Regions from separate parts of the Arthrobacter sp. Sr33 genome, predicted to be linked through region 1. Evidence: riboswitches for the same ligand, from Rfam matches in the RefSeq annotation. Region 1 holds a riboswitch; the other holds the start of a gene.
What was found. A riboswitch is a leader RNA that binds a small molecule or an ion and turns the genes downstream of it on or off. The one in region 1 is predicted to bind thiamine pyrophosphate.
Positions count from the first base shown of each region.

Region 2: another riboswitch for thiamine pyrophosphate. It lies ahead of ACX80T_RS06275 (ECF transporter S component); the one in region 1 lies ahead of thiC (phosphomethylpyrimidine synthase ThiC).

Region 1 covers NZ_JBTNDD010000006.1:210,852-215,313, reverse strand. The annotation lists gene ACX80T_RS10385 (class I SAM-dependent methyltransferase) at 1-413, opposite strand, end outside; gene thiD (bifunctional hydroxymethylpyrimidine kinase/phosphomethylpyrimidine kinase) at 584-1,477, opposite strand; gene ACX80T_RS10375 (thiamine phosphate synthase) at 1,465-1,680, opposite strand; TPP riboswitch at 2,005-2,114, shown strand; gene thiC (phosphomethylpyrimidine synthase ThiC) at 2,117-3,838, shown strand; gene thiE (thiamine phosphate synthase) at 4,080-4,462, opposite strand, start outside.
Region 2 covers NZ_JBTNDD010000003.1:249,656-254,117, reverse strand. The annotation lists gene ACX80T_RS06300 (Na+/H+ antiporter subunit D) at 1-503, shown strand, start outside; gene ACX80T_RS06295 (Na+/H+ antiporter subunit E) at 500-1,084, shown strand; gene ACX80T_RS06290 (monovalent cation/H+ antiporter complex subunit F) at 1,081-1,338, shown strand; gene mnhG (monovalent cation/H(+) antiporter subunit G) at 1,342-1,737, shown strand; gene ACX80T_RS06280 (DUF4235 domain-containing protein) at 1,745-2,005, opposite strand; TPP riboswitch at 2,143-2,260, shown strand; gene ACX80T_RS06275 (ECF transporter S component) at 2,329-2,946, shown strand; gene ACX80T_RS06270 (ABC transporter ATP-binding protein) at 2,952-4,448, shown strand; gene ACX80T_RS06265 (energy-coupling factor transporter transmembrane component T family protein) at 4,445-4,462, shown strand, end outside.

The sequences.
Region 1 (4,462 bases):
CCGTCTACTAACAGCCCAGAGACCTTCCTGAAAGCGTCCTCCAAAATCTCTTCAGAAAGGAACGCTGGCACGTTGCCTGACATCAGGATGACCTCGTACCGGTCGGGAAGACCCTCGGCGCGCAGGCGCTCGTCGGATAGTTCTTCCACTGCCAGTTGTCGATACCAACCTCCATCGAAAATGTCCTCGGCCACATCCAGAACCGCCCGAGTCGGATCAATGCCGTAAGCCCTGTGCCCGCTCTGACGCAGTGCGTTAGCTGCCGATCCGATGCCGCACCCTATATCGAGGATCCGACTGTTGCGGTGGGCCAGCATGTCTATAAACCGTGCGTCGACCTCGAAATCCGTACCCTTTCCCACAAGCTGGCGCATCTTGTCTGCGTAAGCATCGAGGTCAGCACTTGGGATCATGAAACCCATGGTTGGGTCCCCGGGTAGGAGTCCAGCTGGCATGAGCCCTCGTCGGTAGTCCGGTGGCACCTACGGATGGCACCGAATCATCTATTGCCCGTTCTCGCCGGGATTCTCGTATTCATCGGCGGACTTATTGGGCCCGAAACCGATAGGACACGCCCTCTTCCTTAAGGCGTGCTGCTGTCCTGTTTGTGCTGCAGGGTATGGGCCGCGGCCCATAGCTGGTGGAAGTGGTTGATAGGCCCGTTGCCGTGTCCTACCTGTAATTCGTCGGCGTGGATGAGTGTGTCCTGCAACCAGTTCTTCGCCTGGCGGACGGCATCGGCCCAATCACCGGTGCGTGCCATGACGGTAGCGACGGCGGAGGACAGGGAACACCCGGTTCCGTGAGTGTTTTTGGTTGTAACCCGAGGGTGGATGAATTCCACGACGCTTTCGCTGGCACGACCTATCCGACCGGTGACATCGACGAGTGCGTCGGGACTGGATTCTGTTGACAGGTGGCCGCCTTTGACGAGCACGATTGTTCCCGATGCTGTGGACAGCTTCTTGCCCTGTTCGATAGCTGCAGGCCAATCCTCGGCCTTTGGTTCATCCACCAGGACCGCGAGTTCGGGAAGATTAGGGGTGACCAGATCCGCTTGGCTCACCAACTCCCGTAACGCGGTTTCGGCGTCGGCAGCCAGGAGCCTGTCCCCGCTGCTGGCTACCATGACGGGATCCAGTACTACCAGCGGCGGGTGCACTTGGCGGAGCCAGTCCCGGACGACGGTGATGGTTCCCGCATCTGTCAGCATGCCGATTTTCACGGCGTCGATAGTGACGTCATCGCTGACCGCTTCGAGCTGTTCAATCAGGAAATGTGCCGGCGGCGTGTGAACGGAACGGACACCGAGGGTGTTCTGTGCCAAGAGGGACGTGACGACCGCCATTCCGTACCCGCCCATGGCGGCGATGCTTTTCAGGTCGGCCTGGATCCCGGCACCACCGGTCGGGTCTGTTCCGGCGATGCTGAGGACCCGCGGTATGCGGTGCAGCGTTGAAGCTTCTAGTAACACCATTCCTCCTTAAGCGATTCGGCTGCGGTCCGGGGATCGTCGATTGCGCAGACCGCTGAAACAACGGCCGCCCCGGCGGCACCGGCATCACGCAATGAACGTACGTCAACGCGGCTGATACCCCCGATAGCGACGCAGGGCGATGTGCTTGACTGCCACCCTAGCCTTTCAGCATCCCGTTCGTAGAACAGAGCCAGGGTCCCCAACGGATGCGGTTAGGAACAGCCCTTTTGCAGGGTGTCTGTCTCCGAAGGGTTAAGCCTAGGCAGCAGCGAGACTACGGTCACTTCCGGTAGAACGGGAGCTTGGGCATCTACTAGGCAAACAGGGCGAATGAAAGCATTGTTGGCCGCAGGAACCTGTCCGGGTAATACCGGGAAAGGATGCGTTTGATGCTCGGATTATCTACGGCCATCGTTATCACTCATTGCTCCCACAAGTTGCCCGTTCGAATCGATTTATTCGAGTTTGTTCATTGTGTTGGGGCCGGACCGCAGGTCCCACTTTTCTGGGTAGGGGTGTTAGGGTCGTTTTATCCACACGGGTGCCCTGTTGCAGGGGCTGAGATCGGGCTGAGGCAGTCCGCGACCGTTGAACCTGTCCGGGTAATGCCGGCGAAGGAAGTAGGAACCTTTGAGTGCTATGAATTCACAGTCCCTTTCGTATGTTCACGATTCCGAGCATGGGCTGGCTGTACCGGTCACGGAAATCGCCCTCGAAAACTCACCGGGCAACCGTCCTAACGAACCACTTCGCGTCTACCGCACCGCCGGTCCGGGCAGTGATCCGGTGGTGGGCCTGCCGCCGCTGAGGCGGCCCTGGATTGACGGCCGGGACGACGTCGAGCAGTATCAGGGGCGCGAACGGAACCTGTTCGACGACGGCAAGTCGGCGGTCCGCCGCGGCCGTGCCAGCCAGGAATGGAAGGGTGTGCAGCCCATCCCGCTGCGCTCCCGCGACAGGAAGATCGTTACGCAAATGCACTACGCGCGTCACGGGGTCATCACCGAGGAGATGCGGTTTGTCGCGTTACGCGAAAATTGCGACGTCGAACTGGTCCGCTCCGAAGTCGCAGCCGGGCGCGCGATCATCCCCAACAACATCAATCACCCCGAATCGGAGCCGATGATTATCGGCAAGGCCTTCCTCGTGAAGATCAACGCCAATATCGGCAATTCGGCGGTCACCAGTTCCATCGCCGAAGAAGTCAGCAAAATGCAGTGGGCAACCCAGTGGGGCGCAGACACCGTCATGGACCTTTCAACAGGAGATGACATTCACACCACCCGTGAGTGGCTCATCCGCAACTCCCCGGTGCCCATTGGCACCGTACCCATCTACCAAGCACTGGAGAAAGTGAACGGCGAGGCTAACGACCTGACCTGGGAAATCTTCCGCGACACTGTTATTGAGCAGTGCGAGCAGGGCGTGGACTACATGACCATCCACGCCGGAGTGCTGCTGCGCTACGTTCCACTCACCGCCGAGCGCGTCACTGGCATCGTCTCCCGGGGTGGATCGATCATGGCCGGGTGGTGCCTAGCTCACCATCAAGAAAACTTCCTGTACACGCACTTCGATGAACTGTGTGAGATTTTCGCCCGGTACGACGTCGCCTTCTCACTCGGTGATGGGCTGCGACCCGGGTCCATCGCGGACGCCAATGATGCCGCGCAGTTCGCCGAACTGGACACCCTTGCCGAGCTAACGAAACGGGCCTGGGCGTACGACGTCCAGGTCATGGTGGAGGGACCTGGCCACATCCCCTTCCACCTGGTCCGGGAGAACGTGGAAAGGCAGCAGGAATTGTGCAACGGGGCCCCCTTCTACACCCTCGGCCCGCTCGTCACCGACATCGCGCCAGGTTACGACCACATCACGTCGGCAATTGGGGCGACCGAAATCGCCCGGTACGGCACCGCCATGCTCTGTTACGTGACGCCGAAGGAACACCTCGGCCTGCCCAATCGGGACGATGTCAAGACCGGAGTGATCACCTATAAGATTGCCGCGCATGCCGCCGATCTAGCCAAAGGACATCCGGGCGCTGGGGAGCGGGACGACGCCCTCTCAAAGGCACGCTTCGAGTTCCGGTGGCGTGACCAGTTCGCGCTTTCGCTGGACCCCGAGACGGCTGAGCAGTTCCACGACGAAACACTTCCTGCCGAACCGGCGAAAACTGCACACTTCTGCTCGATGTGCGGACCGAAATTCTGTTCCATGCGGATCTCCCAGGACATCAGGGACCAATTCGGGGGCGCCGCCGCGCAGGAAGCTATCGCCGGGATGGCAGGAAAGTCCGCCGAATTCCGCGCCTCAGGCGGCAAGGTTTACCTTCCCGAACCCGCTCTACCCCAAACCTAAAAAGCACAAAGTAGCCATGGGATCATCCGTTGCCTGCGCAGGCGGGTCACGGAGATAGGACGTTTGCGGTACTTGTAGTGGCCCTGCGCCTCCGAATTTGTTGGTCCTTTGATATAAGTTCCGTTTTGCATCCAAGGGATGAACTACCCCGCCACCCGAGCCACAGCTTGGGACTGTTTCATCAATGGTGTGTCACTTATGCAGCAAGGTAAAAGTTGATTGGCCCTGACACGTGGAAAGGTTAGGTGGGCGCTGGGAGGGCTGATTTGAGGGACCTGGCGGCGGAGGATGGGTCGTCGGCTTCTGTGATGGCTCGTACGACAACAACCCGGCGGGCCCCGGCTTCGACGACCTGGCCAATGGTGGTGTGATCGATTCCTCCAATGGCAAACCAAGCCCGTGGGGACGAGGTCTCGGCCGAACGTGCTGCTGTGTAACGCACCAATTCAAGCCCGGAGGGAGCACGGCCAGGTTTCGTGGGTGTAGCCCAGACAGGGCCGGTACAGAAGTAATCCAGCCCACTTGTGGTCATGGCAGCGGCGACTTGGGCCGGGGAATGGCAGGATAAACCGATGATCGGTTCGGGGCCCAATAGATGCCGGGCGTCAGGTACTGGCAGATCTT
Region 2 (4,462 bases), on a different contig from region 1:
CGCTACTTGGCGTACTGTTCTTCATCCCGGCAATGAATCTGGCCGGAATACCGCCCTTCTCCGGGTTCCTCGGCAAGCTGGGTATCCTGCAGGCCGGCGTCGAACTGGGCACACCCATCGCCTATGTGGCGGTTGGCGCCAGTGTGCTCACCAGCCTCCTGACCCTGCTGGCGATTGCCCGCGTCTGGAACCGCGCCTTCTGGCGCCGCCCCGAAGACGCACTGCACCCGGATCCCATCCTGCTCGCCACCAAGGCAGACGGATCAGCCGTTCGCACCTCGCAGCGCGTCAACAGCGAGACCACTGGGCGGTTCTCCGGGCGCAAAGCGGTGAACCTGCTACCCCGCACCATGGTCGGTCCCACCATGGGCCTGGTCGGTCTGGGAGTCACCCTTACCCTCCTGGCGGGTCCGTTGTTTGAAATCAGCGACAACGCTGCGCAGAACATGCTGGAGCGGACCGATTACATTGAAGCGGTCCTGGGCGAAGGGAGCGCGCCATGAGCCGACAGAAGATCCCCTTCATCACGGAACTGCCCCTGATTATCTGGCTGGTCATCGTCTGGGGCGCACTGTGGCAGGACTTCAGTCCGGGGAACCTCATTTTTGGCGGCCTGATCGCCTACGCAGTGGCCAACCTGCTGTACCTGCCGCCGGTGGAGCTCAGCGGCCGATTCAACGTGTTGTACGCGGTCCCGTTCATCGGACGATTCCTGTACAAGCTCGTGGTGGCGAGTTTCGAAGTGTTTTGGCTCTCGCTCACGCAGGGCCCGAGGCTTGTCAACGCGGTGGTGGCAGTCCAGCTTCGGAGCCAGTCCGACCTTCTGGTGACCGTCACCGGGCACGCGCTCTCCCTGATCCCCGGATCGCTGGTGGTGGAGGTGGACCGCTCTACCTCCACGCTGTACCTGCACTGCCTGAATGTGAAGACGCCGGAGGGTGCGGCGAAGATCAGGTCCGATGTGCGGGCCACCGAAGCCTGGCTGATCAGGATTATGGGAACCCGGGATGATCTGGCGCTGCTGCAGACTGAGGTCCGGTTCGATCAGGAGAACGAAGAGCGTGAGGAGGGGATCCGGAAATGACGAGCGCCGTAATTATTGTGGGACTGTTGCTCGGATTCGCCGCCCTGTGCGCTTTGTATCGGATTGCGCGAGGCCCCTCGATCCTGGACCGGGTGCTCGCGATCGATGTGCTGCTCGCCATCATTGGTGGAGCGCTGGCCGTGGACATGGCAGTGAACCGGCACCTGGACAATATTGTGCTTCTGGTCGGGATTTCGGTGATCGGATTCATTGGATCCGTGACCGTCGCCCGGTTCGTCACGGACAGGAAGTAGGGCATGAGCGAGACTCTCATTGACGTGGTGACAGCCGTTCTCATGATCGGAGGGGCACTGATGTCGGTTGCTGCCGGCGTCGGCCTGCTCCGTTTCCCTGACCTCCTCACCCGGATGCACGCGGCAACCAAACCTCAGGTGCTGGGACTGCTGCTGTTCCTTCTGGCCATGGGCTTACAGATGCGCAGCTGGGTGTTGATCCCGGTCCTGCTGGTGTGCTGGATTTTCATGCTCCTCACCGTCCCCGTCTCAGCCCACATGGTGGGCCGGGCGGGATACCGCACCAAACACCTGCGGCGAGACCTGCTCAGCATGGATGAACTTGACGAGGTGGTGGAGAACGCCGCCAACAAGAGGGCGCCCGGCCGGAATCCGACCGAGCGCCCCGATGAGACGTAAATAGGACCTACGTCAGGTCGCGGGACTTCGCGAACCGGTTGGCTGCCCGCTGCGTGGTGCGGTTGGTGAGGACCTGCAGGACGGCGCGCACGGCACCGGAGATCAGCGCGAACGCGAGGGCGGAACGGAGGCTGTTTTCGAGCCCGTCCTCGTCCTTCGGTGAGGCTTTGCCGGTGGTCTTGTGCCAGATGAAATCCACGACCTTGGCTCCGGCGATGCCCGCGCCAAGGCTCAGTGCTACGCCCAGCAGTTTCATAAGCTGATTCATGGTGTCTCCTTCGATGGTGGCTCTTTTCTCAAGCCTAGCGTTTTCCTGTTGAGGTGAGACGCACCAGCACAGCCGGGAGCCCGCCGCCGGCCACCGTGGTGGGTACGAACCTCTCAGGTGTAGAGTTGAAATTGCTAAACATACGACAGGGGAGCGCCGTCCATCCAGATGGACGGGCGCTGAGAGTGCGGCCTACCGCAGACCCTCGAACCTGATCCGGCTAGTACCGGCGAAGGGAGTCGAGTATCTCAGGGTGCCCGGCCGGTGGCACCCGCCATGGGCCCGGATACCCTCCCCTCCTGTACCTCAGGAGGTAAATTCACATGGCTTCATCAACTGCACCAACTCAAAACACGTCGACGCTGCGCGCCCGATATCAATGGCGGGTGGTCGACATTGTCGTTGCCTCGGTGGTGGCGGTCGCCGTCGGGGTGGTGTTCTTCGCATGGTCGGCCGGCTACACGGGCATCGCTGCCTTGACCGGAGCGTTCCCGCCGTTGGCCGGTCTCTACACAGGTGGCTGGCTGATCGCGGGGGTACTTGGCGGTCTGATCATCAGGAAACCCGGAGCAGCCATCTACTGCGAAGTGCTGGCTGCAGCGGTTTCAGCGCTGCTGGGCACCCAGTTCGGGTTGACCACGTTGCTCTCCGGAGCCATTCAGGGCGTCGGGGCCGAGCTCATCTTCCTCTTGTTCCTGTACCGCAGGTGGAACCTCGGGGTGGCTTTGCTCGCCGGGCTTGGCGCGGGCCTGGCCCTCTCGATCAGCGAGAACATCCTGTACAACGCCCTCTGGGCCTTCGAATGGCAACTGATGTACGTGGTGTTCGCCTCGATCTCGGGCGTGATTATCGCTGGCCTGGTGTCGTGGCTGGCGGTCCGTGCCCTGGCCAAGACGGGGGTGCTGTCGGCTTTCGCCTCCGGACGAACGGCTGACGTCTAACCGGTATGGCTGACCACGGAAATACGCCGTCGGCCGTCAGCATCAGCGCGCAAGGCTGGAGCTGGCGGCACGCCGGCCGGAAAACCCCGGCGGTCCGGGACGTTGACCTGACAGTAGCGCCCGGAGAACGGGTGCTGCTGCTCGGCGCGTCAGGGTCCGGGAAGTCGACCCTGCTGCACGGGTTGGCTGGTGTCCTCGGCGATGAGGGGCAGGGCGAACAGCACGGTTCCCTCACCCTCGACGGGCGGCCTCCCGGTGAGGTGCGCGGTCGCGCGGGGCTGGTGCTTCAGGACCCGGACTCTCAGATTGTGCTGGCCCGGGTCGGTGACGAGGTGGCCTTCGGCGCCGAGAACCAGGCCGTACCGCGCGACCAGATCTGGCAGCGGGTTCGGCGGGCGCTCGACGACGTGGGGCTTGAGGTGCCGTTGGATCGGTCCACCAGTGCGTTGTCCGGCGGCCAGAAGCAACGCCTGGCGTTGGCGGCGGTGCTGGCGATGCAACCCGGGCTCCTGCTGCTTGACGAACCGACCGCCAATCTCGACCCGGCCGGTGTGCTGGAGGTAAGGGACGCCGTCGGGCGGGTCCTGGACCGCACCGGCGCCACCCTTGTGGTGGTAGAGCATCGGGTGGCGGTGTGGGCCGATGTGGTGGATCGGGTGGTGGTGCTGGCGGCCGACGGCGGGATCCTCGCCGACGGCCCCCCAGGCACGGTGCTGACCGACGCGTCGACCCGGGCCCGGCTGGCGGCGGCGGGGGTGTGGCTCCCCGGTCATCAACCGTCGGTTCCCACGCAGCTATCCTCACCGGGGGAGGAGCTGCTTACTGCCAGGGGACTATCAGTGGCGCGGGCCAAACGGGGACCGGCGGTGCTCGACGGCGTCGACGTCGCCCTCACCGCCGGCTCATCCCTGGGCATCGTGGGCCCCAACGGTGGCGGAAAATCGACGCTTGCGCTGACCCTGGCCGGGTTGTTGCCGGCGCGGCGCGGCCAGTTGGAGGCCGCACCGGCCCTCTCCCGCGGAGCCGGGAGTAGCCCGCACGCCTGGAAATCAGCGCAACTGGTGACCAGGATTGGGACGGTGTTCCAGGAACCCGAGCACCAGTTCCTCACCAACCGGGTAATCGACGAGCTGGAATTTGGTCCGCGGCGGCTAGGGGGTACTGACGAGGCGGCGGTCCGGCGGCGGGTGGATCCCATCGCCGAGCGGTTGAGACTGACCTCCCTGCTGCAGGCAAACCCCTTCACCCTGTCCGGCGGTGAAAAGCGGCGGCTTTCGGTGGCGACCATGCTGGCAACAGACCCGGACATCCTGGTCCTGGACGAACCGACCTTCGGGCAGGATGCCAACACCTGGGCCGAACTCGTCGCGCTGCTTGCCGAACTGATCCAGGACGGCGGCAGCCTGCTGGCGGTCACCCACGACCAGGAGTTCACCGACGCGCTGGGCAGCAGGCTGCTACGGGTCGCCGACGGCAGAGCCGACGTGGAGGTGCGTCCGTGAGTGTTGACGTTCTG